DNA from 3 places in the Halobacillus sp. B23F22_1 genome. Region 2 is predicted to be linked to each of the others. Evidence: predicted binding sites of a transcription regulator. Region 2 holds the regulator's gene; each other region holds the start of a gene.
The links. The regulator LexA, encoded in region 2, represses DNA repair genes until DNA is damaged. The targets are predictions, from matches to a motif close to CGAACATATGTTCG.
Positions count from the first base shown of each region.

Region 1 (11,150 bases), on a different contig from region 2:
AAACCTAAATCCGGAGAAGTAATCCTGGATAGTGCAGATATCTCTAAAATGCGTACAAAAGATGTGGCTAAAAAAATGGCTATTCTTCCGCAAAGTCCAACAACGCCTGAAGGACTGACAGTTTATCAACTTGTTAAGCAAGGTCGATATCCTTATCAGAGCTGGGCAAAACGGTGGTCAGTTGAAGATGAAGAAGCGGTTACAAAAGCGCTGTATGATACAAACTTAACAGAATTAAAAGATCGTTCGGTTGATTCTCTATCTGGCGGCCAGCGTCAACGTGCCTGGATCGCTATGACACTTGCTCAAAATACAGATCTCATTTTGTTGGATGAGCCGACGACTTACCTTGATATGACTCATCAAATTGATATTCTTGACTTGTTGTTTGATTTGAACCAGGACAATGGACGCACGGTTGTTATGGTTCTTCACGATATTAATCTTGCTTGCCGTTATGCGGATCATATTGTAGCTGTGAAGGATAAAGAGGTTTATGCCCAAGGGAAGCCTGAAGAAGTTGTGACATGTGGCTTAATGCAGCATGTATTCGAAATGAATTGTGACGTACGTCAAGACCCGCTGTTTGGCACGCCAATGTGTATTCCCCACGGAAAAGGCCGCTGTTTAATTAAGCAGGCTCAAGCCGAAGCTCAAAGCCAGCAACAAACCCAAACAGTTAGCTGATCATAGAAAACCCTTCACTATTTTGTGAGGGGTTTTTCAGCTTGTAGAGAACCTTTAAAGAGTGTAAAATTCCTTGCGTTAGAGGAGTGTAAAGGGTTTGAGGAAAACGACTCCCTTTCCTCGGGTGAATGGTGTGCCCTCATGAAAGCAGCGTTTGCAAAAATCACATTACGAAGGTTATTCCTTTCTCCATTAGCGTAGTCAAAATACGCAGACTCCTTTTGGAACAGCACGAGCCGAAGATCCCGTAGGAAAGCGATGTAAAATCCTTTCTTCTTCGAATTATACTATGCTTTATTTAGTTTCGTTCCAGACTCTTTCATTATGCTTACTCAGGAATTTCATTCAAGTCTTTTATTATATAAGAAGGTTTGATTCCTAACTCAGGCCACTTCTGGTTTTGTCGGTTCACCCAAGCCGTGTGAAAGCCGAATTGTGTGGCACCCGCTATATCCCAAGGGTTACTAGAGAAAAAGAGGATTTCTTCTTTTCCTACATTCAACTGCTTTTGAGCGTACGCATAGGCCTCACGGTGAGGCTTGTATACTTTAGGCTCATCTGCGCTTAACAAAGAAAAAAAGTGACTAAGCTGATTATTTTCAAGAAGCGGCTCAAGCATGGATTTGGTCCCATTTGAAAAGATCGTCAGGTTATGGTGTGGGTAATGTTTTTGCAGATCACGAACTTCTTCAAACGGAGATAAATGTTCATACTGTTTCATTAATGTGGAGATGGTTTCTTCGTGTGGTTCTACATCATTCTTAGATAGAGCATCATATAACGCCCATCTCGTTAATTCATCAAAAGGCACATAACCTCCAATTAATTGGCGAACCATAAAATAGTGAACCTGACTGCTTCGCCAAACTTCACTAATTTGGCTGCCTTTATTGGGAAAATGTTTTTGAATAGCTTGTGCTACAGAGTGAACATCAAACAGTGTACCGTAGGCATCAAACACAAAAGCTTTATAATTCATCGCTAAACCCTCCTCTAGGTCTTAAATTTTCCCTTAGTTCGTATGAAATAAACCGTTCATTGATGACTTCCCAAGAAAAGAAGAGTAAACTAGAACATGGTTTTGTTACTATAAGTTCAATATGTTCACAAAAATTTCAGAGGCTAAAGCCTTATAATCCCACTATTTCGTGATATGATTTGATAGAAAGATTTTTATGTAATGATTTCAGATATAGGAAGGGTAAGACGATGAAGAAATTCTCAATTCTCACTACGGTCATCACATTTATAGCTCTTATCCTTGGCAATCTTGTAGTAGCTACAGATTCTGGGGATGCGTGTGGTACGACCTGGCCCGTTTGTAATGGTCAGATTATTCCTGATCTCACCGATTACCATATAATTATCGAATATTCACATCGCTTAATGGTTCCTTTATTAGCGCTATTAACATTTATTAACGCAATAGGAGCTATTAAAAAGCATAGAAAAAGAAAGACTATATTAGTTCTTGCTATTTTGAGCTTAGGAATGCTTGTATTTCAATCAGCTGTTGGAGGGCTAAATGTACTGCTGGGAACGCCGCCTGGATTTACTACGCTGGATGTTACGTTCAGTCAAGTATTGCTGGTTATTCTCGTATTACTTAGTTATAGTTTGCATGAAACGAAAATAGAGTTAAACCAGGTGAGTTGGTCCACAGTTAGTATGAGCTATCGAGCCTTTGTGATTGGTTTTGTGGTTTATGTAGCTCAAGTTATCTTAGGGGCTTTCTTCAAGCATAGCCGTGCCAGTAATGTTCTGCTGGATATACCGGCTGCTGAGTACTTGATCCGAAGTGAGTCTATTGCGAACATGATTTACTCGCTGCATTGGGTGGCAACAGTTGTTATCTTTGTAGCCGCGTTATGGTACGTGATTTACGCAACGAAATTTAAGTATCACAAGTTACTCGCTTGGGCGTATCTCATCACGATTTTACTCAATGCGGTGGTCGGTTTTGTAATCGTCATTACAGGAAACGTCGTTCTGGCTTCCTCGATTCATATGATCATTTCTACAATGACGATGGTTATCGGAGCAATGATTCTAGGAGGCTACTGGTTCAAACTTCAGAAAAAAACCATCACAGCTTAAAAAAACAGCCTTTAGCGGATATATCCCCTAAAGGCTGTTTTTGATTTTATTGGAACAATTCACGAATCTCATCTTCACTTAAGGAAGTAAGCATGGATTCACCTGGTTGGATGATTTGATCTACAAGGTCACGTTTCTTCTGCTGTAATTGAAAGATTCTTTCCTCTATCGTACCTTCTGAAATCATGCGGATCACTTGAACCACTTTTTCTTGACCAATTCGGTGAGCACGGCCCGCCGCTTGTTCTTCAATCGCCGGATTCCACCACAAGTCATAAAGAATTACGGTGTCCGCTCCAGTTAAGTTTAATCCAGTACCCCCGGCTTTTAAGGAGATAAAGAAGGCATCTTTTTCCCCATTGTTAAAACGGTCCACCATTTCAACTCGTTGTTCACTTTTAGTACCGCCGTCCAAATAGAAAGCGCTCATCCCGCTAACCGTTAGTTCGTCGTGGAGAATCTTGAGCATACTGGAGAACTGAGAGAAGATTAATACACGGTGTCCCCCCGCTTTTAATTCACTCGTGAGTTCTTTTAACTGTTCAAGTTTTCCCGATTCTCCTTCATAGTTCTCTAAGAAAAGTTGCGGATGGCAGCAAATTTGACGAAGGCGTGTTAATCCTGCTAAAATTTCCAGTTTTCCTCGTTGTAACCCTTTTGTAGCTATCGTTTCGTTTACTTCAGATTGTATTTTCTCCAAGTAAGCCAAATAGACTTCTTTCTGGTTTCGAGTCAACTCTGAATACTGTACAGTTTCAATTTTATTAGGCAGTTCCTCTAGGACTTCGGTTTTCATACGTCTTAATATAAAGGGTCTCGTCATTCGAGCAATTTTCTCGGGCTTCATTTGTAGAAATTTCTTTTTACTCGAGTAGAAACCAGGCATAATTGTTCGAAATAGAGACCATAGCTCATTTAGTGAGTTCTCTATTGGGGTCCCGCTTAATGCAAAGCGGTGTTCAGCTTTTACGGTTCTTACAGCTTGAGAGGTTTTTGTTGTCTCATTTTTAATCGCTTGTGCTTCATCTAAAAACATGGCATGAAATTTCTTTTCTTCATATAAGCCAATATCCTGTCGCAGAAGCGGATAAGAAGTAATAAATATATCGACATTCTCTTGTAGTTTCTCTTTACGCGTTACCGGATCTCCTGAAATTACTTGAACGCTGAGAGAAGGTGCAAATTTTTCCATTTCTTTCTTCCAGTTATATACAAGAGAAGCAGGTGTTATGATGAGCGCAGGACGGTCGAGCTGATTATTTTCTTTCTCATATAAAAGAAAAGCGATGCTTTGAACGGTTTTTCCTAACCCCATATCATCTGCTAACACACCGCCAAGTCCGTAAGTGGACAATGTTTTTAACCAACGAAATCCAGTCAGCTGGTAGTCGCGTAAATCAGCATCTAATGCTGGTGAAGGCTCAATGTTAAAGGACTGTGGAGACTGCAGGCGCTGGACTAATTTTGTAAAACGTTCATTCTTTTCTTCTTCGTGCAAAGATAAAGAGTCATTTACTTGTAAGCTGCGTGCTTTTGAAACTTGAAGACCTGAATGATCTACATCCGAAGCGGATAAATCAAGTTCATCCGCGAAATTTTGAAACCTTTCGAATGACTCGCTGGTCAGAGAAAGCAAGGCACCGTCTGATAGTCGATAGTAACGTTTACGTTCAATTGCAGCGCGTAAGGCATTTGTTACGTCATCTTCAGAAATTCCATCTATGCCAAAACGAATATCTAGCCAGCTTCCATCACTATTTATATCTACGGAAGGGACAAGTTCGCGGTCCTGGTCCAACATAAGTGATTTAACGGAATTCGAAGTATACACTTCGGCCAGCTGATTCAATTCAGGAAGGTAGTCGGTTAAAAAAAGATGTAAAGCATCATCATCTTCAAGGTAGACCGTCTCACCATCAAACTTGAATTCAGCCTGCTCTATGATATGGATGATCGCTTGTTCGGTTTTTCGGTCTCGCTGAATGATGTGCTGCTTCGATTCTTGGTTGTTAAAAGGCTGGAGAACGTGCTCACCGTAAATAAACTTCACATCTATGGTTAATGCCCATTGTTCAAAATCGAGATACACTTTCGCCTTAAGATCTTCTTGAATAATTTTGGATTGAGCTTTTTCATCTAAAGATATTTTAGCAATGGATTCCAATTCAGGAAGTACATAAGATACAATTCCTTCCATGTCGACCTGGCTGACGGTATGGTTTCCATTTGAATTGTAAGGTAATAGGGCATGCAAGGTTTGGATAACTTCTTCCTTATCAGGCGAAATAGGATAAAATATACCTTCTTCATGTAATAAATGATAGTCTTTTAAATATTCATATTGCTTCAATTGGTTCATGTGAAGGTGATAGCGTCCCCGTTCTTCTGAAACGTAAAAATTCAGGTTAGGAAACGCTTCTTTCATCTCTAGCTGACCTTTCGATTGACCGCGTTCGATTACTTCACAAAACCGGGTTTGTAAATCTCTTAATAAACTTGCGGTTAAAGAAGGAGGAAGTGTTAAGATCCGCTGTTCTCCAGCACTCCAATGTCGATCATAAAATAACTCCTGCTCATAACTATGGTACAGGTTATCAATAATTTTTTTGTCGATTTCTTCAAATGTATGCTCAGCGGGATCATACGTAAACTTTTTCGAAATTTGATAGGGTTTTTCTTGTTGGATGTGCTGTAGGAGCTCTCTAATGTCTTTAATCACGTAAGCATAGCCTTCTCCCAGCTTTATCTCTATACCAAGGCTTTTACTCCCAAGCCAGGATTGAACATGTACATAGTACTGAACGTTAAGCGTAGTTTTGTGAGAATCGTTATACCTATTTTCTTGCCGATCTCTAAATGTCTCAAATAACCGCATAGCAAAGACACGGTCAATTTGAGTATCTACGTTTGGAGCGGAATTATCATCTTTTTCCTCTTTAAGCTTAGGAGACGATTCGATAATCGCTCTTTCTCTAATTGCACAAAGAACAGCTGCAATATGCTTGCAGCTATAATAAGTTTCATAGGCAGGGCATTCACAACGGGCTTCGAGATCCTCATCTTCAAAAAAGAAAACGCGTACTTCATAATCATGAGTACCCGTCACGACAGCGCGCCAGGAACGAATGGCGCTATTATGGGTGAGTCCGTAGACTTTACCTTGCTTGAAGTATTGCTCGCCTCGTGTGTAAAAGGTTTGCCCTGTTATTTTTTTTATATCACTAGGTTGTAAAAGGTATGACTGCATAGCTGGCATCCTAACTTCTCTTTTTTTTCATTATAACAGGAGAGGGGTCTATATTTCTTCCTTAATATTTGCTATTTTTCCCTGATCACTAATAAAGCATACGAAAGGGGTGAATGTAGGTTTTCCTTTATTGATTTTAATGCTGTATTATGCTAACTTTCAAGTTAGAGAGTTTTAAAATTCGAGTAGCCGCTCGTTTGCCTGAGCGGCTTTTGTTATGGAGTGAACATGCCGATGTAAAACGTATATCCTGCCCAATATTTGAATCGACTTAATTTAAGAACTGGAGGATATGACGATGACAATACAAGATGAAACGAAAAAGCGCCGGACTTTCGCTATTATTTCCCACCCCGATGCTGGTAAAACAACAATGACAGAGAAAATGCTTCTATTTGGTAACTTGATTCGTTCAGCAGGCACGGTGAAAGGGAAAAAGTCTGGTAAGTTTGCTACCTCAGACTGGATGGAGATTGAAAAACAACGTGGAATTTCCGTAACCTCAAGTGTAATGAATTTTCCTTATCAAGGATACCAGGTCAATATACTTGATACACCGGGACACGAGGATTTCAGTGAAGATACGTACCGTACACTGACAGCAGTGGACAGCGTAGTCATGGTGATTGATGGTACCAAAGGAATTGAGGCACAGACCTTGAAGTTATTTAAGGTTTGTAAAATGCGTGGTATTCCTATTTTTACATTTATTAATAAAATGGACCGCGAAGGCCGAGAGCCACTAGAGCTGATGGAAGAAATCGAATCCACCTTAAATATTGAAACTTATCCGATGACTTGGCCGGTTGGAATGGGAAAACGTTTTATGGGTGTATTTGATCGAGAAAACGATCAATTTGTTCGCTATACAGGAAATGAGGAAGAGACATATATTCCTTTTTCCGAGCTTGATCAACACCCTGATCTGACGGAAGATCCTACGTATCAAGAGGCTGAGGATGAACTGATGCTCGTTGACGAAGCTGGAGATGGCTTTGATCTCAATAAAGTGATGAAAGGAGACCAAACCCCGGTTTTCTTCGGTAGTGCATTAGCACCTTTTGGAGTAGAGACGTTTTTTAATACGTTTATACGCTACGCTCCTGAACCGGCTCCTCGTCGTTCAACCGAGGGGGTTGTTTCACCTGAACATGAAGAATTTTCAGGTTTTATTTTCAAGATTCAAGCCAATATGAATCCCCAGCACCGTGATCGAATTGCCTTTGTACGTATTTGCTCAGGGAAATTTGAACGAAGAATGAACGTTACGCTGTCCAGAACGGGCAAAGCATTTAAGCTTGCTCAGTCCCAGCAGTTTGTCGCTTCTTCCCGTGGGACTGTAGAAGAAGGGTATGCGGGAGATATCATAGGCATTTATGACCCAAACGTGTACCGGATTGGTGATACCATTGTGACAGGTAAACAGAACTTTGAGTATGATGAACTGCCACAATTCCCACCTGAGCTTTTCAAAAAAGTAACGGCGAAAAACGTTATGAAATCTAAGCAGTTTAAAAAAGGTCTTGAGCAGCTCGTTCAAGAAGGTGCGATCCAACTGTTTAAACATTATCACTTTGAAGACTATATTATTGGTGCCGTCGGGGAACTTCAATATGAAGTTTTCGAATACCGTATGAAAAATGAATATAATGTTGAGATAGAGTTAACATCAATAGGGGAACGTATTCCACGATGGCTGCCCGAAGATCAGGTGGATGAATCCATGTTTGATGACCGAAATATGCTTGTACTTGATCGTGAACAGAAGCCGTTAGTATTATTTAAGAATGACTTTTCTCTTCGTTGGTTCCAAGATAAGCATGAAGATGTTGAATTAATTGATCTATTTGAAGTGAACAAGTATGATCAATCGTACGAGTAATATAATGTGAAGCCTAAGGATTGTGATGTCCTTAGGCTTTTTTCTGCTTATTTTTCTATCTCGCTTGTAAAATAAAGGTCGTAGTAATTTTTAAGGTAAGTTCATAAATCTCTTTTCAACCACTCTGTACAGCTTTTAAAACGTCATGAAAAACTTTCCAAAGCAGCCGAACACGAATGTTTGTTCGTTTCATGTTAGAATGGTAAAATATTGTGGTAAACTATTGGAGAACTAATGTAGAACGGAGGATTGTGGGATGGACAATCAATTTGAATTAGTTTCTGAATACGAACCCCAGGGCGATCAGCCTAAAGCAATAGAAGAACTCGTAAAAGGAATTCAAAACGGCCAGAAGCATCAAACATTGCTTGGTGCTACAGGCACAGGAAAAACATTTACGATGTCTAATGTCATTGAGCAAATCAACAAACCGACGTTAATAATCGCTCATAATAAAACATTAGCAGGACAGTTATATAGTGAATTCAAAGAATTTTTCCCAAACAATGCGGTAGAGTATTTTGTGAGCTTTTATGATTATTATCAGCCTGAAGCTTACGTGCCTCAAACCGATACATTTATTGAAAAAGATTCAAATATAAATGACGAGATTGATAAACTCCGTCACTCAGCAACAACCTCTTTATTTGAAAGAAATGATGTCATCATTGTTGCTAGTGTTTCATGTATATATGGTTTAGGTTCCCCGGAAGAATATAGCAGCCAGGTTTTATCTCTTCGACCAGGAATGGAAAAAGATCGGGATGAGTTGCTGCGCTCCTTAGTTGATATTCAATACGCTCGTAACGATATTGATTTTCAGCGTGGTACGTTTCGTGTGCGCGGAGACTCTGTTGAAATCATTGTTGCTTCAAGAGAAGAGCATGCGATTCGCGTAGAATTTTTTGGAGATGAAATTGATCGGATTCGCGAGATTGATGTGTTAACAGGAGAAATTGTAGGAGAACGTGATCACGTAGCCATTTTTCCGGCTTCGCACTTCGTGACTCGTGAAGCCAAGCTGCAAAAAGCGATTAAAAATATTGAAAAAGAAATGCACGAGCGGGTAAAGGAGTTAAAAGATGAAAACAAACTTTTAGAAGCCCAGCGTCTTGAACAGCGTACCAATTATGATTTGGAGATGATGAAGGAGATGGGCTTCTGTTCAGGAATTGAGAACTATTCCCGTCATTTAACCTTTAGGGAAAAAGGAGCCACCCCTTATACATTAATGGATTATTTTCCAGAAGACTCTTTAATTATGGTCGATGAGTCTCACGTAACCTTACCGCAAATTCGTGGTATGTATAACGGAGACCAGGCGAGAAAACAAGTATTGGTAGACCATGGCTTCAGACTTCCGTCTGCACTCGATAACCGTCCTTTACGCTTTGAAGAATTTGAAAAGCATATAGATTTTATCACCTATGTGTCAGCTACTCCCGGACCTTACGAGCTTGAACACACGCCGAAAATGACGGAACAAATTATTCGTCCTACCGGGCTGCTTGATCCTGAAATCGAGATCCGGCCAATTCATGGTCAAATTGATGACTTGATTGGAGAGATTAATAAACGGCAAGAGCGTAATGAACGAGTGCTAGTTACAACATTGACGAAAAAAATGTCAGAAGATCTTACTGATTATTTGAAAGAGATTGGGATCAAAGTAGCGTATCTTCATTCTGAAATTAATACAATGGAGCGAATTGAAATTATTCGGGATTTACGTTTAGGAAAGTATAACGTGCTCATCGGCATTAACTTATTAAGAGAGGGCTTAGATATTCCTGAAGTTTCCCTTGTTACCATTTTAGATGCAGACAAAGAAGGATTCCTTCGTTCTGACCGCTCCCTTATCCAGACTATAGGGCGGGCGGCTCGTAATGAAAATGGACGAGTCATCATGTATGCTGATAAAACAACAGCCTCCATGCAATATGCTATCGATGAAACGTATCGACGCCGGGAAAAGCAAATTGCATATAATGAAGAGCATGGAATAACACCAAAAACGATTAAAAAAGAAGTACGTGATCTAATTCAAGCCACTACCGTCGCAGAAGAAGACGAAGCATACGGCACTGAGAAAAAGCCTTCAGAAATGACGAAGAAAGAGCGTCTTGAATTAGTAGACAATTTAGAAACGGAAATGAAACAAGCTGCGAAAGACTTAGATTTTGAACGAGCAGCAGAGTTACGCGATGTTATTCTTGAATTAAAAGCGGAAGGATGATGACCTTATGGCCAGTAAGAACATAAGTATAAAAGGCGCAAGGGCGCATAATTTGAAAAATGTCGATATTGATATTCCTAAAAACAAACTAGTCGTGATGACAGGTCTTTCTGGCTCAGGGAAATCTTCTTTAGCCTTCGATACGATTTACGCCGAAGGGCAGCGCCGTTACGTTGAATCACTAAGTGCATATGCACGCCAATTTCTCGGTCAGATGGACAAGCCCGACGTAGATTCGATTGAAGGATTATCACCTGCAATTTCAATTGATCAGAAGACGACAAGTAAAAATCCTCGCTCAACAGTGGGGACAGTCACTGAGATTTACGACTATTTGCGTCTTCTTTACGCACGGGTGGGGCGGCCGAATTGCCCAAATCACGGCATCGAAATCAGTTCACAAACTGTACAGCAAATGGTAGATCAAATCAAAGAATATCCAGAGCGTACGAAAATGCAAATACTAGCTCCTGTTGTCTCAGGACGCAAAGGGGAGCATGTAAAAGTTTTTGATCAGCTTCAAAAAGAAGGGTACATTCGTCTTCGAGTGGATGGCGAAATGCGAGAGATTTCCGAGGAAATAAAGCTTGAGAAAAATAAGAAGCACTCGATTGAAGTGGTTGTGGACCGTATAGTAGTAAAGGAGGGGGTTGAAGGCCGTCTTTCTGATTCTTTAGAAACAGCTCTTAACCTCGGCTCAGGTCACGTACTTGTGGACATTATTGATGGGGAAGAGCTCATGTTTAGTGAGCATCATGCCTGTCCGATTTGCGGTTTTTCAATAGGCGAACTTGAACCGCGCATGTTTTCATTTAACAGTCCATATGGAGCTTGCAACCGCTGTGATGGTCTTGGTACTCAGCTTGAGGTTGATCTCGATCTTGTGATTCCAGACTGGAACTTATCTTTGAAAGAGCATGCTATTGCCGCGTGGGAGCCTACTAGCTCGCAGTACTATCCTCAACTTCTTCAAAGCGTAGCTAACCACTACGATATTGATA
Region 1 is NZ_JBIEKE010000001.1:1,330,877-1,342,026, forward strand. Features, by position in the region: gene ACGTNH_RS06720 (ABC transporter ATP-binding protein) at 1-687, shown strand, start outside; gene ACGTNH_RS06725 (haloacid dehalogenase type II) at 1,016-1,666, opposite strand; gene ACGTNH_RS06730 (COX15/CtaA family protein) at 1,897-2,784, shown strand; gene ACGTNH_RS06735 (SNF2 helicase associated domain-containing protein) at 2,831-6,031, opposite strand; gene ACGTNH_RS06740 (peptide chain release factor 3) at 6,330-7,913, shown strand; gene uvrB (excinuclease ABC subunit UvrB) at 8,170-10,149, shown strand; gene uvrA (excinuclease ABC subunit UvrA) at 10,157-11,150, shown strand, end outside.
Region 1: uvrB (excinuclease ABC subunit UvrB) is a predicted target of LexA. The motif match lies at 8,087-8,100, and genes of this name have one in related genera.

Region 2 (11,150 bases):
TGGAAAGTAGCTTGTCTTTCGAATCATATGGTTTTATAATAAATGATAATACTTATTAAATGAAACAGGTGATGTTTTATGTCAGGCGGTTTTGCCCTGTTTATCATAGGGTGGATAGTTTTAATGATCGGCCTTATGAGCATTGGCGGCTTTTTTATGTTTCGGAAGTTTTTAAAGAGAATGCCGAAAGAAGATGGAAAATCAACAATGGATTGGGAAGAATATTATGTAGATCAGACCATTCATATGTGGTCGAACGAGCAAAAAGCATTGCTTGAAGAACTTGTTTCCCCTGTCCCTGAATTATTTCGCGACGTGGCAAAGCAAAAAATTGCAGGCCGTATCGGACAAGTAGCACTGGAAAAAAATAGTCGAGAGATTACCGAAGATATTATTATTGAAGGGTATATTTTAGCAACCCCTAAAAGAGATCATAAATTTCTTATTAAGAAACTTGAAGAAAAACAGATTGATATTACTCCCTACCAACCATTATTTGAACAATAAAAAAGATCGTACTCTATTAAAGAGCACAATCTTCAGCTTGTGGAGAAACCCCAGTTTCTCAGCAAGCTTTTTTTCTTGCCGGCAGGAGCGAAAGCCCCTTCCCTTTTCCTCGTTTGGAATCGGCAGCGGGCAATAACTCCAAATACATCTCTTTGAGCGAGGCCGTGACAAATGGGGTTAGTCAAGTATCCGCATATAAACCAACAGCTTCAATATCAAATTCGAATCGCTCGATCTGACGGTCTAAACGTTGTAAATAAGGCTTGGAATCATGAATGTTTCCTGGTGTGACGTCTAGTACCTGCAGGGCTTCTCTTGACTGCTCGTCCCGCAGAAGTCGGCACTTTTTCCGTTCCTTTGACCAAAATGTAATGTTGAAACCTTCGTAATGTGAACGCCTTAGATCTATCTCTAAAAAGGGTTTGAGGAAACGGCGAGACTCCTGAAGGAAATGGGAATCAGGTGTGACCCTGGAGGCTGATAAAGCCCGAGGAGGCACACCATTTTCCCGCGGAAAGGAAGTCGTTCCTTTACATCTCTAAAGCAAGGAATTCTACACTCTTTAAGGTTTCTCTACAAGTTAAAAATCGTGCTCTATTAAAGAGCACGATCTTTTTAAGACGGCAGTGTTTTTTCAAGTCTAAGAAATTGTTTGAGCATAGCAATCCGCCAAGTTAATATCATTCCAAGAGCCAAAAGGAAAAACATTCCGCTCGTTTCACCAAAAGATATCGAAGAACCAATAATAATCTTCAATACAATTCGTAGAATTAATAATCCAAAAAGAATGAACACAAAAGCTCTGGAAGGCTTTAAGTAAATATTCCCTTCACGCACCTCAAACTTTGAGGATCGAATAAGGAATATAGAAAATACGGCTCCAATAAACACGGCTTCTAGGACTTGTGTCCATTCGACACGAAACATTGGAAATAAAAACATTAGTGCCCCCGTACTCATCATAAACGGAGGCAGAATAATCTTTTTTACGCTCGCAGGCCTTTTGGCTGCACGTAAGCGCACAAAAATCATTACGACCGCCATAGCTGCAGCCATTATGGAACTAGAAATTATCCAAAACATAACGTTCACTCTTTCATCCGTTCACTGTAATTAGCTTTCTTCTCGATCATCCGCTACCGTTAATATGATCGTCATGGTAACTCCGATGACGGTTAAGTACACACCAAGGTCAAATAGTAAAGCCGTAGCCAGTTCAGTACGCCCCAGAATAGGAAGCTGAAAATAGCCGAAGTTCTGTGTTAAGAATGGTGCGTTAAATAAAAAGGCACCAACACCAGTACCAACAGCTATAATTAATCCTGTAAAAATCATGTACAAGTAATTCACCCGAATAACTTTTCTAATAGCATTTAATCCATAAGCCATATACATGAGAACTAGTGCTGCTGCAGCCATTAATCCCCCAATAAATCCTCCACCGGGTTTATTATGTCCAGCAAAAAACAAGTACACTGAAAACCCCAGTAAAATAAAGGCAATTAACGACGTCGTCGTTCGTAAAATTAAATCGTTCGCTCTAGTCATATAAAAACCCTTTCTATCAACATCCATACTTCTCTAATGATAATACATTTTTTCTACAAAATCCATGCTTTAGAATCCTTGAAATCCAAATAATCCAGCCAGGTAAGAGGTAAGCCGCGTCATCCAGTCAAAATACAGCGCAACGCCCATAAAAATCATAATATAACCGCCGACCTTCACAATACGGCTGCTGTAACGCTTAATCCATCCCATTTTTCCAATGAAAAACGACAGAATTAAAAACGGTAACGAGAAGCCTAAAGAATAAGCTACCATCATCACTAAGAATAAATCGGGTTGATCTGCCCCTAATACTAAGACAGCTGAAAGAATAGGACCTGTGCAAGGTGTCCACCCTAAAGAGAATGTTAAACCAATTATAAAAGAACCAATATAACCAGCTGGACGATTTTTAAAAGTAATTTTACGATCCTTCATAAGGAATTGAAAATTAAATACTCCAATAATAACAAACCCGAAGAAGATGATTAATACAGCGCCTAAGCGTCGAATTAAATCTTCATTTTGAATCAACAGTTGAGCAAAGAAAGAGCCGGAAAATCCTAGAAGTAAAAATATGGTGGAAAAACCCAGCAAGAACAACACAGTATGGAGTATACTGCGTCTCGTCAGCATACCATTTTCGTCCCTTAGTTCACTGACACTCATACCTGTTATGTACGATAGAAAAGCTGGATACAAAGGGAGGACACAAGGTGAAATAAAAGAAAGAAACCCAGCTCCAAAAGCAAGAAATACATTTACATCTGTCATAGTTACACGTCCCCCATCAACATACTCGCCCTTTATTGTATCAGACGGATACTAAAAAAACGATAATGGAAGTGTGAACATATTATGAAACAAAGCTTCCTAAATTATAAAAAAGCCTTCACTCCCATATAATAGAAGTGAAGGCTTTAGCTTTTTTATTTGGTCTGCTGATTGTTCATAGCTCGCATCATCTGATTGATCTTCTTCTGCGAAGGCTTCTGGCCCATTTGCATCATCAATGTACGCAGCATTTGCTCATTAATCGGCGGGTTTTTCTTTAAATAGTTCATCATGTATCTTCTAGCAATGAAGAAGCCTAAAGCTACGCCACCAACTAGAGCTAAAAGAGCAATGATGATTACCCATACGATGCCCAAAGTCATATCAACGTCTTCCTCCTTCGTGTTGTCTCCCATAACAGTATAGTAAAATGATCAGATGAATACAATAGAGCATTTTACGATAACAGACGCTGACTTATAAGAGGGGAAATCCATCCGTAATGTTCTCCGCTTTCTTCAATAATAAAAAACGTTTGATCACACATTCTTAGCGGTTGAAATAAAACCCGTTCTGCTTGCCAGAGGCTGTCACACTGAAATAGACAACAGCAATTCTTACCATCTAGTATATCATAATTTATTTCACAATCGAATAATCTCTCTTCCAAATCTCTATGGTTTCCATGAATTTTTTTCAACCAATCATAGAAAGAGAAATGAGTCGTAATATAATCTAATTGATTCATGTAAATAGGGGAATTTGAAAAATTATGGCATTCTTCGAAAAAACGCTTCAGCAAGTCTACTTTATAATAATATTTTTCAGTAACTTCACGTTTTACAGCGTATACCGCAAATTGCATGCGACCATCCCTCCTTGAAAGTATTATATCGATCAAGGTAGAATTAGTTTGTCACATTATGTCAGCTGCTCGAAGATACTTTTGTCAAATTTTCTTTATGTAAAGCTAACTACTGCACACTTGAAAGTGTGCAGTAGTTTTTTACTTAATTACTCATTAGGTTTTCAGCATGCTTCACAACATTGTCTACGGTAAAACCAAATTTCTCAATAATGGTGTTACCTGGTGCAGACGCTCCAAAACGGTCGATACCGATAACGACTCCATCAAGCCCTACATAGCGCTCCCAGCCAAAGGATGCACCCATTTCAACAGCAAGACGTTGTCTTACATTGTTAGGCAGTACACTTTCTTTATAATCGTCGTTTTGAGCTTGGAAACGATCAAAGGAAGGAACGCTGACAACGCGAACATCATACCCTTTAGTTTTCAGTTCTTCTTGCGCTTTAACAGCAAGCTGGACTTCTGAACCAGAAGCTAAAAGAATGCCATCAGGTGTTTCTTTGTCAGAATCAACAAGCACATATGCGCCTCGTTTTACACCTTCGTACGCTTTCTCTTTTGTCCCATCAAGAGTCGGAAGACCTTGTCGCGTAAGAACAAGAGCATTTGGTGTTGTATTTGATTCTAAAGCAATTCTCCAGGCCGCACTAGTTTCGTTCCCATCAGCCGGTCGAACAACTGACAGATTAGGTACAGCCCTTAAAGAAGAAAGCTGTTCAATTGGTTCGTGAGTTGGACCGTCTTCTCCTACTGCAACAGAATCATGCGTTAATACATAATTAACAGGCAAGTTCATAAGCGCAGATAAACGAAGGGCCGGACGCAAGTAATCGCTGAATACGAAGAACGTTCCAGCATACACTTTCAAACCACCGTGAAGCGCCATGCCGTTTAACGCAGCAGCCATCGCAAATTCGCGTACTCCGAACCAAATATTTCGGCCTGCATAATTATGTCGTGAAAAATCTTCTTCCTCTTTAACAGCTGTTTTGTTTGAACCAGCTAAATCAGCACTTCCGCCGAAGAAGTAAGGAATCGCTTTTGATAAAGAATTAATTACTTCACCAGAAGCTGCACGAGTAGCCAGGTTATCTTCACCTGGTTCAAAGCTTGGAAGATTCTCTTCCCACCCTTCTGGCAGCTTACCTTCTTTAGCTAATTCAAATTCTTCAGCTAATTCAGGATATTTCTGTTTGTATTCATTAAATATGTCATTCCATTCCGATTCTTTTTTCGCACCATTATCTTTCACTTTGTTGCTGAAGTCTTCATACACTTCGTCAGGTACATGAAATGGTTCGTGCCCCCACTTGTAATATTCTTTCGTTGCTGTGACTTCCTCTTCGCCTAATGGCGCGCCGTGAGAATCAGATTTTCCTGATTTGTTAGGTGACCCATAACCAATAACCGTTTTAACTTCAATCATTGTAGGTTGGTCTGTGTTTTGTTTCGCTTTCTCAATAGCATTAGCTATTTCTTCAGTATCTGTACCATTTTCTACACGGATTACTTGCCATCCATAAGCTTCATAACGCTTTTCAACACTTTCACTAAATGAACGGTTCAAATCTCCATCAAGTGAGATATCATTAGAATCGTATAGTACGACTAACTTTCCAAGTCCTAAATGACCGGCAAGCGAAGCTGATTCTTGAGAAACACCTTCCATCAGGTCCCCATCACCACAAATAGCAAATGTATAGTGATCAACAACATTGTATTGATCTCTATTATATTTCGCGCTTAAATGCGCTTCTGCCATTGCCATTCCAGTTGCCATGGCTAATCCTTGACCTAGCGGTCCTGTGGTTGCTTCCACACCGTCTGTGTGTCCATATTCTGGATGACCAGGTGTTTTGGAGTCCCACTGACGGAATTCTTTTAAATCATCAATGGTTACTTTATAGCCGGAAAGGTGAAGCAGGCTATATAAAAGCATAGATCCGTGACCGGCTGATAAAACAAATCGGTCTCTATTGAACCAATCTGAATTATTAGGGTTATGATTCATAAATTGTGTCCATAACGTATACGCCATAGGCGCAGCCCCCATAGGCATTCCCGGATGGCCCGAGCTTGCTTTTTCAACTGCATCAATAGTTAGTGTACGTATTGTATTAATGGAAGTTTGTTCAATACTGTTTGCCAAAATAATTTCCCCTTTCTTCTAGCGCGTATGTAACATGTATTATCGTATAATGAAATGAAGTACGTGACAAGTTTCACAACGGATTTTCTTCAGGAGTCACTCATTTAATTTCCCCCGACCCTTAAAAAATAAACAAAAAACCGCACATCATGTGCGTGCGGTTATTAATGCTTTTTCTCATTTTCTTGCATTCTCTTCAGCTTCTCAGGAGTGACGTCGTTACCTTCGGGATCAACTACTTTCATGCCTTTCAGCTGGTTTTTAAAAGACTTTCGAACGTTTTTTAAATATTCTTGACGTAGTTCCTGTTGTTCTTCTTTTTCTTTATCCGTAAGTCCTTCTTCCTTGGACTTATGAGAAAGCTCATTTATACGATTTAACTTTTCGTTAGAAATCATTTAAAATTCTCCTTTAATGTGAGGATCTAAAGAAAAGACAAGAGTCGATTCGACACTTGTCTTTTCACTATATTAACGCTCTTCATTTAGTTTTTCAAGTGAGACAAACTCTCTGTATCTTCTATGTACAGTAGCTTTTGAAACATCAAACCCTAATCCCCGAAGGGTAGCTGCAATTTCATTAAAAGTAAGCTTATTATCTCTCAGTCTAACGACTTCTTCAATTGGAAACTCCACTCTTTCTCTTCCTGGTGCTAGGTGTTGGTTGGATAAGTTCTTTTGAGGGTTATATCCATTTTCTACTGCTTTTCTCATTCCTCTGCGAATTTTCATATTATGAATCTTTCGCTGATATTCTTCAACTATACCTACGATTTGCAACACCATTGAATCAGATTCTGACATTGTGAATTCACCTTGCTCAGTCAATGAATAGATTTTAACATTTAATTTTTGAAGTTGATGAAACAAAGCTATCTTTGTATTACCACGTCCCAGCCTTGTTTCATCTTGTATAAACAGCACATCAGCTTGCTCAGTTGAAAACAAATCAAGCATCCGAAACACACCATCTCGTTCTATTTCATATCCGCTGGCCTGTTCCTCAATGCATTCTATAATTTCTATAGATCTATTTTCGGCCAATGCTGTTAATTCCGCTTTTTGTCTAGCTAATGAACTTACTTGCTCTTCTTTTTCCGTACTTACTCGACAATATAAAATAGCTTTCATTTACAGTAACCCCTTCTCTGGCCTATTTCATTAAACACTCGTTACCATGGAATAGTATAAGAAAGCCAGGCTTGCTGCAAATAATAGAATATAAGTGACGTCCAGTTTTGAAAGTTTGTTAAACATATTAAACACTCTCCCCATTAAGAACAAGCGTTCCCGAAAACATCTGTTCTCATTTGTTAATTTCATTATATACGAACGTCCGTTCTTGTCAAACATTTTTTTCGAACGCTTGTTTGTGTTTTTGGACAGCACATGATAGAATGAAACTACTATAATCCTATGTTCGAGGTGTTTAAATATGAGTAAACTTTCAAAAAGACAGCAAGAAATACTAGACTATATTAAAGAACAAGTACTATTAAAAGGTTATCCACCATCTGTAAGAGAGATAGGCCAATCTGTCGGGCTAGCTTCAAGTTCTACTGTTCACGGCCACCTGTCAAGGCTGGAAAAGAAAGGTTTTATCCGCAGAGATCCTACTAAGCCGAGAGCAATCGAAGTTATTGAATTAGAGGAAGATTCAAGTATACCTCGTACAGAAGCTGCATACGCCCCTGTTATTGGTAAAGTAACGGCAGGATCTCCCATTACGGCCATAGAAAACATTGAAGAGTATGTGCCTCTCCCTGACTCTTTAGCCGGGGGAGATGACAACACGTTCGTGCTTGTCGTACAAGGGGAAAGTATGATAGAAGCAGGAATACTAGATGGCGACATGGTCATCGTCAGGCAGCAGACGACAGCTAATAATGGTGATATTGTGGTAGCAATGACAGATGACGAAGAAGCTACTGTGAAAAGATTCTTTAAAGAAAGCAACCACATTCGCTTACAGCCGGAAAACGCCACGATGGAGCCGATTATTTTAAATGATGTGTCTATCCTGGGCCGAGTAGTAGGATTATATCGAACGGTACACTAATTTTTTAACTTGGGGCAATAGAATCCCCGCGCATAAAAAATCAGCTGACTTCAATTTGGTCAGCTGATTTTTTATTCTTTCTCTTATATAGTACTAGGGAGAAGCTCTAAAGGCTCATTATTTCAGAAAATACCCTATATTTGCGAATAACCTGAAGTAGTACACTTTAATAATCCTGGCAGGCTGTCGTATTAATCATGTAAATTTTCAGAGGCTACCAGAATACCATCTTCATCTACATAAACATAATCGTTTGGATTCCAAACAACATTACCAAACTCTAGAGCTATATTTTCTTCTCCTTTTCCTTCTTTTCGGCTTTTTAGAGGGAGGCTTCCTAACGCGATGACCCCTGTTTCAGCTTCGCGGAGTTCTATACGATCTCTAATATACCCATTAATGATAATTCCTGCTAAGCCTTTTTTGGCAGCTATTTCTGCTAAGTTCCCTCCTAATAATGCACAATTTTTAGAAGCTGCTCCATCGACAACTAGCACGCTGCCTGAAGGGATTGTTTCCAGCGCCTTCTTAACAAGAACATTATCGTCTTTCACCTTAACAGTGAAAATAGGTCCAAAAAACCTTTCCTTTTTCCCTAAACTTAAAAATGAAGGTTCAACAATTCTTACCTTTTCTGGCACACGATCACATATATCAGCAGTTTTGATGTTCATTATTATTTCCTCCTTCATAATTTTTCCTTCCATTAAAATATAGACTCTCATCTCAATCATTCCGTAAAAAGAATTCATCCTAAATTACTTTCCATGTATATCCGTTTAAATCCTGCAATCCTTCCTAATTATTTAGCTTCATACACAAAATTCTTTAATTACTAGAAACTAAAACCTGTTCAGCATTCCAATGCTAATATACTTATAGCAGCCTGCAAATAAAGAAGAACAATGGCGACGTATAGAAATGAAGCAGTTTAAAAAAATCGACAAAATAAGTTTGTAACCGCCGGCAGAAAATATTTTTCTAAAGGTTTTGATAAATTAAAACAATTATTGTATATTTTATTACAACAATTGTTTTATTAAGGAGCGCATATGATACAATATAATGTCGAACAAGCATTAGAAAAATTGAAACAATATAAAATAACAAAGAACAAAGAAAGCCTACGTCGTTGGCTGCGAAACGGGACGCTAAAAGGCATCCCACCGACCTCTAGAAAAAAAGGATGGAAAATTAATGAATCAGATTTATGGGGGTTTATTAAAGATCGCGTACCAGAGACATCTTTAATAAAAAATAACACAACAAATGTTGTGAAAAATGAAGATTATCGAGAATTCGTACGATCTGAAATGTGGTGGGAACTTGTACGCAAGAACTTATTCGAAGGTGCAATAGAAGTGAAAAAGAAAGATATTCAAATATGTTGTGAACAATTGAACTGCACGAAAGATTTTGAGGAATATCTATGGGGCCTTATTAATGAACACACTTGGCAGGCTACACCACGAATTTTTTATTTACATGATGCTTTTCTATTCCGCAGTCATCGCATTAAAATGAATACGGATTATATAGAGATTAAAGAACAAGTTTTATTTTCTCTGATAAACGATGTTTTAAGTGATAAGATTGACTCTTTTCGTTAATGTATAATTTAGCACAGCGCGCATAAACCTTTCCGTTGTCCCGCGTAGGGAAAAGACTAATATGTTGATTTTGTTGAGCCATTTCCTCATATGAACATTCTTTTAAAAGCCACCACAAAAAATCACTTTCAATTTTTCTTCACGTTTCATATATTTGTGAGTGCAGATTAAGTTATTCCAAAGTACGTCTTGCTTGTACATAAAAAACCTCTTAACGCATTAAACGTTAAGAGGTTTCATTATTAATAAGTTTGTAAATACTGTTCTCTTTCCCATGGGTGTACTTGCGTACGGAACATGTCCCATTCAATTTCTTTCGCTTCAATAAAGTGCTCAAATAAGTGCTCACCTAGAGCTTTCATCATGATTTCATCTTTTTGAAGCTCTTCTAATGCATCATACAATGTAGCAGGAAGATCCTGTACACCATGTGCTTCGCGTTCTTTTTTGTTCATAACATAGATGTTACGATCGACAGGAGATGGAGCTTCCAGTTTGTTTTCTACACCATCAAGACCTGCAGCAAGCAATACAGACATTGCCATATACGGGTTTGCTGCCGGATCCACGCTACGTACTTCTATACGTGTACTTAACCCACGTGAAGTAGGTACTCGTACCAATGGACTGCGGTTTTGTCCAGACCAAGCTACGTAACAAGGAGCTTCGTAACCAGGCACAAGACGCTTATAAGAGTTAACTGTTGGATTCGTAACAGCTGTAAAGTTCGTTGCGTGCTTAATAATACCCGCTGTAAACTGGTAAGCCACTTCGGAAAGCTGCTCTTTTCCACCTTCATCAAAGAAAGCATTGCCGTCCTCGTTAAATAGAGACATGTTAGCGTGCATTCCTGAACCGTTTACACCAAACAACGGCTTCGGCATGAAAGTAGCATGAAGACCGTGCTGGCGGGCGATTGTTTTAACAGCAAGTTTAAACGTCTGAATGTCATCACAGTGTTTAACTGCATCAGAATATTTAAAGTCAATCTCATGTTGACCCGGGGCTACTTCGTGGTGAGAAGCTTCAATTTCAAAGCCCATTTCTTCTAATTCTAAGACGATGTCACGACGGCAGTTCTCACCTAAATCTGTTGGTGCTAAATCAAAATATCCGCCTTTATCGTTCAATTCTAACGTCGGCTCATTGTTTTCATCTAGTTTAAATAAGAAGAATTCTGGTTCTGTTCCAATATTAAACGCAGAGAAACCTAACTCTTCCATTTTCTTAAGGTTACGCTTTAAGTTATAACGAGGGCAGCCTTCAAAAGGAGTTTTATCTGGATTATAAATATCACAAATAAAACGTGCTACCTTCCCTTTTTCAGATGACCATGGGAATACAACGAACGTATCAAGGTCAGGTACTAAGTACATATCAGATTCTTCAATACGAACAAATCCTTCGATGGAAGAACCATCAAACATCATCATGCCGTCTAAAGCCTTATCTAATTGGCTGAAAGGGATTTCAACATTTTTTATTGTCCCTAACATATCCGTAAATTGAAGGCGGATAAATTTTACATTTTCTTCATCAATCTTTTTGTAAATTTCTTCTCTAGTTAAACCCATCTTACTCCTCCTAGTACGACAATTAGTGGAAGAATCTTGACATTTCTCCCTGTCTTAAACTC
Region 2 is NZ_JBIEKE010000002.1:583,660-594,809, forward strand. Features, by position in the region: gene ACGTNH_RS10770 (DUF2621 domain-containing protein) at 79-507, shown strand; partial or broken gene ACGTNH_RS10775 (IS5/IS1182 family transposase) at 612-799, opposite strand; gene ACGTNH_RS10780 (CcdC family protein) at 1,123-1,590, opposite strand; gene ACGTNH_RS10785 (Na(+)/H(+) antiporter subunit B) at 1,621-2,055, opposite strand; gene ACGTNH_RS10790 (cytochrome c biogenesis CcdA family protein) at 2,125-2,829, opposite strand; gene ACGTNH_RS10795 (YneF family protein) at 2,985-3,212, opposite strand; gene sirA (sporulation inhibitor of replication protein SirA) at 3,287-3,694, opposite strand; gene tkt (transketolase) at 3,840-5,846, opposite strand; gene ACGTNH_RS10810 (DUF896 domain-containing protein) at 6,011-6,244, opposite strand; gene ACGTNH_RS10815 (YneB family resolvase-like protein) at 6,317-6,976, opposite strand; gene lexA (transcriptional repressor LexA) at 7,281-7,904, shown strand; gene rraA (ribonuclease E activity regulator RraA) at 8,096-8,578, opposite strand; gene ACGTNH_RS10830 (hypothetical protein) at 8,957-9,514, shown strand; gene glnA (type I glutamate--ammonia ligase) at 9,757-11,088, opposite strand; gene ACGTNH_RS10840 (MerR family transcriptional regulator) at 11,111-11,150, opposite strand, start outside.

Region 3 (11,150 bases), 680 kb from region 2:
ACTCTGTTTTACGTCACCAACCATAAATAAATGGCCAGCTTCTGGATCATCAGTCAGCAGGCGAAGTAATGTCTCTTGGACCAGGTTTGTATCCTGATATTCATCGATCAGCACTTCTGAAAATTGATCATGAAAACTTCTCGCTACAGAAGAAGGAACCAGATTTTCTTTCGTAGATGTTTCGTCTAAAAGGATCTGCAGGCAATAATGCTCTAAATCCGAAAAGTCAACGAGCGCTTTCTCTTTTTTCAACTGTTGATAACGCTCATGGAAATCCTTGACGACTACAGCAAGCTGCTTTATAACAGGATGCAGAGATTTCATATCGTTTAAATAGCTCGCAAGCTTACGATGGAACCATTCTTCTTTCATGCTCATCCAACGCTTTTTATAACGGTCCCTGATTTTTTTTGCACGTTCTTTTTTCTTTTCGTCACATTCCATTTTCTTTCTTGACAAGGCAGCAAACTTGCTTGTACTCATGTACGTTTGCAGCTCTTCCCAGGAGATCTCAAGCGCCCCTCTTGCCTGGTGAACCATTTCAAGGTCAAGAGCTGCCGTCTCTCCATAGCTTGAAGGACCGTCGGCTTCTCTCGTAAGATCAACGAGCTGCTGAATCTCAGCTTCCATCGAATCAAGCTGGCTTTTCACATCTCGTTTGAGCAGCTGAAGCCATGGTAGATCTTCTTCACTTTGCCCTTCATCTTTCTGATACATAGCGACCATATCTTCCAGCCACTGTTCAGGCCACGGGTTTTGCATAGAAAAGGTATGAAGATCGAGAACGAGTTTCTCTACGTCTAGGTCATTTCGGTCACTGGAAAAGCGATCGACAACGTCGAAGAACAGCTGCTGTTCTTCCCCTTCTTTTCCGTACCAGTCTTCAAATAAATCTTCCAGTACTTCCTGGCGGATTAAATCGGCCTCCACGTCATCTGCAATTCTAAAACCGGGATCTAAGTCAAGAAGATAGGCATATTTACGCACTACCTCCATACAAAATGAGTGGAGAGTAGAAATGGATGCGTTTTGTAATAAAAATAACTGTTTTTTCAAGTGTCGTGATTCAGGATTGCTTTCTAAAGATTTACTCAAAGCTAACCCGACTCTATTTCTCATTTCTTGTGCGGCTGCATTCGTAAACGTTACGACAAGCAGGGAATCAATGTTAACAGGTGCTTCTTTATTTAAAAGCTTTTGAATAATACGTTCAACGAGGACAGCTGTTTTACCAGAGCCCGCAGCCGCTGAAACGAGAATATTTTTCCCATGGCTGTAAATCGCGCGTTCTTGTTCTTTAGTCCAGCTGACCACGGTCATTCTCCTTTCGTTCCGTCATTTGCTGAATAACTTCCTCTTCTTTCAAGTGCTTAAGTTTGCGGAATTGATGATCCTCTAACGCCGGATCGAATTGGCAGACAGAGCGGAACGGGCAATAATCACAAGCTGCCTGATCATCTTTAAGAAATGGATTCAATGCTACTTCTCCATTCGTAACGCGCTGCCCTGCATCTTGCATAAGTTCACGAATATATTTTCTCAGCTGGTCAAACTTTTCATTTTCCAGTGTTTTTGATCCTTTATAAAATCCTCCCCCTGCCTTTAGTCCAGCGGGAACGATTTGGCTGCGTCCTTTTTCCAGACTTGTATCCATCATTGAGACGAGCTGTTCGTCTTCCAGCAGCAAGCCCGACATTTTAAATTTCTTAAATATTTCCTGCTCAATTTCGTCATCCTCAAGCCACTGTTTTCCTGAGATCATTGGATTATGAACATGAAAATATAGCACGCCGGCAGGAAGCGCTTTTGAGCCAAGCCAATGCTCGGCATTAGATAGCACAACATCTAAATAAGCAAGCATTTGTAAAGACAGCCCATAATAAACGTCGATTAAATCCAGCCCTTTGGCGCTGGATTTATAATCAATAATACGTAAATACAACTCTTCTTCGTTTAAAGCCCGATCCACCCGGTCAATGCGGCCCCGCAGCATCAATTCGTGTCCATTTGGCAGACCAAGTGTTAACGGAGGAAGCTTCGAATTTTGTTCCAACCCAAATCCCAGCTCCAACCCCACTGGAGAGAAGTGACTTTTTCTCGCCTGCTCACTCAAAATATACGCAGCTCTCGCAATAACGCCTTGTAGTTTATATTTAATATAATGATGGCGGTTCGAGCTATGGAGTATTTGATTTTGCAGAATAGGAGCCAGTAAATTAGTCGCTTTCTCTGCATATTTAGTCGTCTCTTGTTGATCTAATTGAGCAAAGTTACGCCCTTCCTGCTGTACCCACTCCGTTATCTGCTTTAAGGCTTCATGAAACAACTGGCCAATATCAGGGGCATCCAATTTATACGTTTTTCTTTCTTGCAAGTTCAAATTATGCCCGGCGAAATATTGATAAGAACAGCGGTGATAGGTTTCAAGCCTCGACACACTGGTTTTTACCGGCCCGTTAAATAACCTTTCTTTCGTAGGCTGAGAAAGATGGACGGGCTTATTTTGGTAAAATAAGCTTTGCAAGACTCGATTCGTCAGATCGTTTTTTTCTTCTTTTTTTATATACCAATTGAGGACATTCCACCAGACGTTTTCCATGGGATACCCTCTTAAATGCCGGGCTAACTGCGATGTTAAAGCTGACCTCGTTTTCATTGGTGTAGTAATAAAACGTGAGGCATCTTTAAGATCATCTGCATCCTGCAGCGTCAAGTGACTGCTGACAGAAGGAAACAGCTCTTCCAGACGCTGAATAATTTGAGAAGGAACTTTCGATTTACCTTCTTCATTGCTTAAAGGATAGCTCACCCATACATAATCCTTAGCCATCGTTAAAGCTAAGTACATGTAAAAACGATCATCGAGCAGCTGACGGTTGGCCCCATCGGCAAGCTGCAGACCGCTTCCAGATAGAATCTCCCTTTCTCTCTCCGTCATCATGCCGTCACTGGATGGTTTCATCGGCCATATTCCATCGGTTACACCAAGTAAAAACGAAGCTTTGATACCCGTTATACGGGAACGGTCAACATCCCCTACAATCACGTGATCCATGCTTGGCGGCACATGAGAAAACGTCAAAGATTCAAGGCCGCTTTCGATCGTGCTTCTGAACACTTGCAAAGAAACTTTTTCATCACCGGCAATTTCAACTGCCTCATCAAGTAGCTGCAATACTTCATCCCACGCTTGCTCCTGTTCCCGGCCTCTTTCAATTTCACCTCTTTCATCATAGCGGTTTCGCCACATTTCCAATTGCTGAGGTACACGTAATGTTTCCAGCCAATGGTAAATAGCTTTGGCACGTTCCGCAATTGTATCTGCTTTGCGCAACTGTTCATCAAAGGGCTGTAGCACATGAGTAATTTGGCTGCGGTACGCATTGATACGGGTTTGTTTTTCTTTTTCCTCGTCCGTTTGAGCTGCTTGCTCAAACCCTCTAAAACGCTGAAAGATCCACGGTTCCTCACTAAACCACCGATCTCTTTTTCGAATTCCATATTCAAGAACATAGTTTTCTAATTCATCAATTGCTTCTTCATTCAGGGGATACTGCTGACTTGTTGACGGGATAAAACCCGTTTTCAACAATCGAAACACAGCATCATATCTGAAGTTTCCTTCAATTACATCGAGACCCGAACGGATCAGTTCAATCATCGGATGGTTAAGCATCGTTCGCTTTTCATCGATGAAAACCGGAATTTCGTAATCCCCAAACAACGTATCAATGAGACTATGATATACATTAGGCTCACGAATTAAAACAGCAATGTCTTTGTAGCGGTAACCTTCCTCTCGAACAAGACGTAAAATCTCCTGAGCTGCGCCTTCGACTTCAGCTCTAGGATGGACGGCTTCTGCGACTTTGATCGGAGCCTTCTTTTCAAAAACTGGCGCAGGCCGATGGTCAAAGTATTTTTCTAAATGCTGCAAAGCCGGTCTGTCTTTAAAGCGTCCCTGCTGCATATCAAGCACTTCTACGTGCTCGACAGCGATTCCGAGTTCTTCAGCCATTTCTTTGAATTTAAAGTACGTATCTTTTGTTTCATGAAAAAGGTCAAGCTCGTCACCTTCCTGCGGGGAGTCCATCGTTAAGGTCACTTTAACCGTGCGGCACTTTTTTAACAAAGCTTCGATAACCGCATATTCCTGCGGCGTAAAGCTATGGAAACCCTCCAAATATACCTCGGCTTCTTCTAAAAAATCAGCCTCCGGAATTTTTTCAGATAAAAGCTGCAGCTGATCTTCACTATCTATGTACTGCTCCTTTAAAGCATCGATTAAGCGATCATAAATATATGTTAAATCATCCAGCTTGTCTCTCAGACCTTCTTCATGACTCGTACGATGCATAAATTGGTCCATTTGATGCATTTGCTCGTGCAGCATCACTGGTGTTACCTGGTACCGTTTAAATTCTGTAATCATATTCTCTAACTGTTCGACAAATCCCTGTTTTTCAATCGCCTTCTGAAAAACTTTCCAATCCGAAGTTCGTTCCTCAATAATCTTACGAAGCATCATCTGAACGCCGGTAGAGCTGATAAATTTCTTCGTGCCTCCACCAGTTTCCTGTAAAACACGCCAGGCCAGACGTGAGAAACTAAAAACTTGGGCTCGTATAGATCCTTCAATATCTCCTCCTGTCAGCAGCGCATATTCCTGCTGAAAAGTCATTTGATCAGGAACGATATACATTATGGGGGCTCCATTAGGCTCTTCTGCCAGTCGTGAACGAATTTCTTGTAAACAATGCGTTCCTTTTCCTGTACCTGAACGCCCTAATGTAAACTGAATGCCCATGGGCTCACCTCTCCTCATTTCTTCTTCTTATCTACTATCCTATCATTTTCCTAATTTCCAATGAAGCAAGTCACTCTCCTCATTAAAAAACCGCCCTAAAAGGACGGCTTAAAATTGAACAGCCACTTGAGAAAATGGCCAATAGCGCATATCTACTTTTCCTACAATCTGTTCACTGGAAACGAATCCAAAGGAACGACTGTCTAAACTGTCACGCCGATTGTCCCCCATAACAAACAACTCACCTTCAGGGACTACTTTCTCTCCTGTAACTTCTTCCAAAGTAAAGTCCTCGGTGAATACTTCCCCATCATTAGGCCGTAACTGATCTAAATAAGCTTCCGCTACAGGTTCTCCATTGATATAAAGAACGTCATTCTCAAAGGAAATCTCATCTCCGGGCAAGCCGATGACGCGTTTCACGTAGTCCTCTTCAGGGTTCGCATGAAAAACAATCACATCCGTTCGGTCAATGTCACGTATGTCGTACGCAATTTTATTTACCATCAGTAAATTTCCGTCGTATAAGGTGGGTTCCATTGATTCACCATCGACTATATAACTGGCAAACAAATAAGTTTTAAATACAAAAGCAATGAGTACCGCAATTAAGACGGCCTTAAAAATGGTCGTGTACTTTTTCATGGTGGCATCCTCCAGGTTGGTTACTAATTACACCATACCCGTTTTACCACCATTTTAACCGTGACGCTGAGCTCGTCTCTCTGACGTATGTTGAATTCTTTTTTCTATTAATTTCCCGAGGAGCCAAAATGCTAGAATGCATACGCCGACTACTACAGACTTTACTGGATTCTGGGCAAAAGACGCCATGCTGCTCCCCACGTACGCAATTGTAAAGATCATAACCGACTTCCCTAGAACAGCCGCTAAAATAAACTGCTGCCGGCTCACATTTGATAATCCAGAAACCACATTAATGATAGAGGAAGGCGAAAACGGAAAACACATCAGTAAAAACAAAGGGCCGAATCCATGTTCTTCTACCCAATTCATCACACGTTTCACCTGTTTATGTCGACTGACGAAATTAAAAAAACGCTGCTGCCCAAGCTTTCGCGATAGAAGAAATACAAAGATGGCACCTGTTACGGCTCCAATCCAAGAATAAAGAAATCCTTTAAATAAACCATAAACCACAGAATTAGCAAGTACAAAAGCTACGAGCGGTAATATGGGCAAGAAGGCCTCAATAAGAGGCAGAAGAATGCCCGGCAATGGTCCAAATCGTTCAAGTTGTTCAAGTTGATCAATGGCATAATCAAATAGCCGATCATTTTCTGCCATATATTGTATCTCATCTATATCAATCATTAACAGCTCCATAACGGCTCCCCTTATCGATGACAAGCTTAAATCCATACTTCTATTTTAATCTAAACCAGCACTCTGTGCCTAATATAATACAGTTTCCCCACTCTAAGATCTTTTTAATCGACAAAAATTGGTTGTATACACGAGAGATCAACGTGGTATAATATAGAACAAATGTTCGTATTTATAGGAGGAGAAAATATGCGTCACTTAAAACAGAAAGAATTAGAAACAGCTTCACGCTATCTCTTCTTATCTATGGCCATTACGGTAATTCGTCAAGATCGGAAGCATATTCAGCAAGGAGATTTTAAAATTAAGGAGCCCTATATGGAGCTGCTCGGGAAGATGGAACTCGAAGCCCGCGAAGAAAGGAAAGCGTTGAGATCAAAAATGGAAGCTCAGAAACTTCAGGTCATTGAGTCGGGACGTAATGATTCATTTACTTCGTTCTTATTCTTAGCTCATGGGTACGAAGAGAAGCGAAATTACTTCAACCCGGCTATAAGAAAAAAAGTCGAAACCATCTTGTTTGAGCTTATGCATAATTCTCTGCGACGACGTCGTTCTTTGGAGCCGAATGCTTCAAACGATCTTCCAGGCTGAATCGAAACTGGGCAGTACGCTGAACTTGGTTAGAGATCATCCCTACGGACACGGGAACATTGATGGAGGCACCATTTGTAAATGTAATGGTAGTGGAATGATCTTTTTCACCTTGATAAGTGCGAATATACTTATGGGCGATCCAGGAACATTCTTTTCGTTTAGGGGAGATAATAGGAAAGAAATACATGCTCATCGTCTGGGAAATGACAATCGGGGGTTTATGAGTGAAACCGGCTACTTGCTTTGTGCCGGAAATTCGTCCTTCTAAACTGCTGGCAAAGTAACGACACGAATGATCAACAATTTTGCTGGGGCAATCCTTCAAATAAAAACATTGATCACTTTCAATAATTTCAGTAATGATCTGCCCTTGCTCATCATAGCCTGCTACAAGAGCCATCGTTCGAGGATTCACTTCATATTCTTTTTTATAAACCAAGTTCATTCTTTTCACAACACCCTTCTTTTTTTAAGATCGACAGCCTTCCAACGTGGTGCTGACTACCTTATCTCTATTAATTTACCAAAGTTCGATAAAAAAGTCTAAAAATTCTCAAAAAATAATCCTTCTCTGTTATAATTATAAGAAAAAGTAAGAATTTTCCGTTATTAGAAAAGGAGGAAATCTGCATGTGGAAAAAGAAGAAAGCAACCGAAGAAAAAACTCCGCTAGAAGTAATGGACTTATCTATTCACGACGTTCGAAAAGCTGTGCATAAATACGCAGAGCGAAAGCCGAATGAAGTCCCTTTAAGCGTCATTATCAATCAAGACTTAACGATAGACTATGATTTGCTATCCCCTTATATCGCCGGCATTCCTCAAAAAACGTACTACATGTCTAAAGAAACCTATGAATTGTTTGAAGAAGAAAATTATGAACTCGCTAAAGAAATGGACATGGTGCAGCAAGCTGTGGATTTGTATATTCAACAAACTGGGGAAGCTCCTGTTATTGATCTCGATCCATATAAACGAATCAGCTACCATAAATTAGACCGGCTGCATTTACTGACTCACCGACCTGAAAGGGAATTCTATTTAACCAATGAAGAATTTATGATCACGTATCAAAAGCCCAAATAAGAACAAAAAAGTGCCAATGCTCCGGGTAGAGCATTGGCCAATGAGACGACTGGTTAACTTTTGAGTGAGGGAATTAATGTGAGAAAAAGCTTGCGCCTTTTCATCAACACCACTCATCAGTAACGTACATTACTGACCCACTTATGAAACCGAATCATAAGTAGTGTGTAATAAATAAGCATGATCGCTTATCTATTTCTTATTGTAATATATCTCTCCTTCTGATTCACCGAAAAAATTTTGCGGTGTTCCGCAAAGCGTTGCGCTATTGCCAACTAATGTCATCCTTTTCGCTGCGTGCCCCCCGCAATCACCGTTGTGAAAGCTTTTCTCGTAAACTCTTTCGTAAAATTTTACCTGTTGTGTTTTTCGGTAACTCTTCCATAAAATGAATTCGATTCGGCTGCTTGTACTTCGTTAATGAGCCCTGACAAAATTCTTTTAACTCTTGTTCCTCAAGAGAAGGGTTGGAAGATACTACAAAGCTGATCACCGCTTCCCCGCTTTGAGGGTCAGGTGCTCCTACCACAGCGACTTCCGTAATATCAGGGTGGCTGTATAATACTTCTTCGACTTCTCTAGGGTAGACATTATATCCCCCCACTAAGATCATGTCTTTCTTACGGTCTACAATATAAAAATAACCTTCATCATCCCGGCGGGCCATATCTCCTGTATAAAGCCATCCATCACGAATCGTCACCGCCGTTTCCTCCGGAAGTTTGTAGTAGCCTTTCATGACATTAGGACCTCGAACTATGAGTTCCCCTACTTCTCCATCAGGTACTTCTCCGCCAAGTTCATCGACCACTTTATTTTCTACATTTTTTATATTTGTTCCGATTGATCCCGGCTTTCGGGGACGGTCTAACGGATTGAATGTCGTCACAGGTGAAGCTTCTGACAAGCCATACCCTTCTGACACCCTTACCTTAAAGTGTTTTTCAAAATCATTTAATAAGGATACAGGGAGAGAGGAACCTCCTGAAATAGAAATCCTCATATTTTCAAACGTATGGACTTGATCTTTTCCTGTCTGCAGCAAGTAATTATACATCGTCGGTACACCAGCAAACACAGTAGCTTTATATTTCTTCGCAGCTTCAAACACTTCAGGCGGCGAAAACTTAGGGATAATTAAAACAGTGCCTCCATTCATAATCGGGGCGTTCAAAGCTACAGTAAGACAGAATACGTGAAACATCGGTAAAGTAGCTATAACTCGATCACTGGATGAAATTTGCAAATATTCAGCGACATCTACAGCGTTTGAATACAAATTTTTGTGGGTGAGCATGGCCCCTTTTGGTTTTCCAGTTGTCCCTGATGTATACAAAATAACAGCGACATCTTCCTCTTCCAGATCAGGAGCAATAAAATCCACGTCTCCCTCAGATACGTACTTTGTAAACGATTTCATTTTTCCTTTTAACGAAGATTCTCTGGACTCTGCTCCAGTATCAGCTACAAAATAGTCTTGAACGGCTAAGTGAGCATCCATGTGTTCAAACTTATCCATTAATACATCCATCGTAACAATTCCCTTAACATCGCCGTTGCTTAAGATGTAACTCATCTCGTCCACCGTATACGTGGGATTAATTGGAATAACCGTAGCCCCCGCTCGCAATGAACCATATAGTGCAATCATAAATAATGGGCTGTTTCCACTCACTAATCCAATATGGTCCCCTTTTCCATATCCTAATTCGTGAAGTTTTGAGGCAAATTTAGTAACAGAGGCATTAAACTCTAGATAACTTACACTTTCACCTTGAAATATGTAAGCTTCCTTTGACGGATCACGATCAGCGGTGCGCATCAATTGAGCGCTTAAATTCATACATTCCTCCCCTTCCATGCTGTAATGAATGAATAGTCATTCATTTTATATTTAAAAAATATTCATTTTTATTATAAAATACTGTCAATTGATGTGCAACTTTGGTATTTCTTAAAGACCTGATCCTAAACTCTACCACGAACTAAAAAGCTTGGGACAACACTAAATGAAGCATAAAATAATCCGAACGATTCTCTTGGAATCAATTCGGATTATTTATATTCAAAAAAGAATCTTCATCATCGCTCTATCAAAACACTTCCCCAGGACTCTCCGTATTTTGAATCTGCGTACTTACAGTTTAATTTTTGAAGAGAATGTTTTACTTATCTCGCGGCCTCCAGGTTTAATAAATCATATTAAGGAAATCTTCTTTTGTAATTTTACCTAAAAAGTGAGGAATCTCTACATTCTCAAGCGCCTCATCAATAGCGGCGCGCTCATATTTCACATCGATGAGCTGCTCTTCAACTTCAGAAATATCTCCTACACCGAAGAAGTCGCCATAAATTTTAACATTTCGAATGTACCCTTTTGCGATATCCAGACGGATGTCATAGCTTCCGGCTCCCTCAATCCGTTTCGTATGCTGAATGTTGAACTTAGGTGATTTCCCATAGTTCCAATCCCAGTTGCGATAACGATCATCGGCAATTTTATAGATTTCTTTCCAGTCTTCCTCTTTTAAATGATACTGCGGAACATCTTTTACATCTTCCACATTAAAGATATAACGCAGAATTAGCTGCTTAAACTCATCCATTGTAATCGATTCGTCCAAGTACTCCGAAATGTTTGCTACTCGGCTGCGAATGGATTTGATTCCTTTGGACTTAATTTTCTCCGTCTTTACATTCAATGCAGAAACAACATTCTCAATTTCAGAGTCGAGCATTAACGTTCCGTGACTAAACATACGCCCGCGCGTTGAAAACTGAGCATTTCCGGAAATCTTTCTGCCATCAACCACAATGTCATTACGGCCGGATAATTCCGCTTGAACGCCTAACTTGTTAAGCGCCTGAGTAACAGGTTCTGTAAACTTAGCAAAATCATGAAAACTATCCCCGTCATCCTTCGTAATAAAGCTGAAGTTAAGGTTGCCCAGATCGTGATAAACGGCTCCACCGCCAGATAAGCGGCGTACCACGTGAATTCCGTTTTCTTCTACGTAATTTGTATTGATTTCTTCTACAGTGTTTTGGTTCTTACCAATAATGATGGATGGTTCGTTAATATAAAATAATAAGTAAGTCTCGTTAATATTTAAGTTCTTTAACGCATACTCTTCAATTGCCAAATTAATGCGTGGATCATTTACTCCCTCATGATCTATAAATAACATCGTCTCATCCTTTCCCGCGTTTCACTCTACTTTCCATTGTATAAAATTCGACGATATTTCACAATTTATTGAGCACCGGAATTCCACGTTAATTCATTTTCAGCCAATTTGATATGACCTTTAAA
Region 3 is NZ_JBIEKE010000002.1:1,261,900-1,273,049, forward strand. Features, by position in the region: gene addA (helicase-exonuclease AddAB subunit AddA) at 1-1,314, opposite strand, end outside; gene addB (helicase-exonuclease AddAB subunit AddB) at 1,298-4,807, opposite strand; gene lepB (signal peptidase I) at 4,916-5,452, opposite strand; gene ACGTNH_RS14270 (TVP38/TMEM64 family protein) at 5,507-6,154, opposite strand; gene ACGTNH_RS14275 (YhjD family protein) at 6,344-6,748, shown strand; gene ACGTNH_RS14280 (competence protein ComK) at 6,681-7,196, opposite strand; gene ACGTNH_RS14285 (DUF3939 domain-containing protein) at 7,382-7,837, shown strand; gene ACGTNH_RS14290 (fatty acid--CoA ligase family protein) at 8,148-9,680, opposite strand; gene lplA (lipoate--protein ligase) at 10,027-11,025, opposite strand; gene ACGTNH_RS14300 (MBL fold metallo-hydrolase) at 11,091-11,150, opposite strand, start outside.
Region 3: ACGTNH_RS14275 (YhjD family protein) is a predicted target of LexA. The motif match lies at 6,310-6,323, and genes of this name have one in related genera.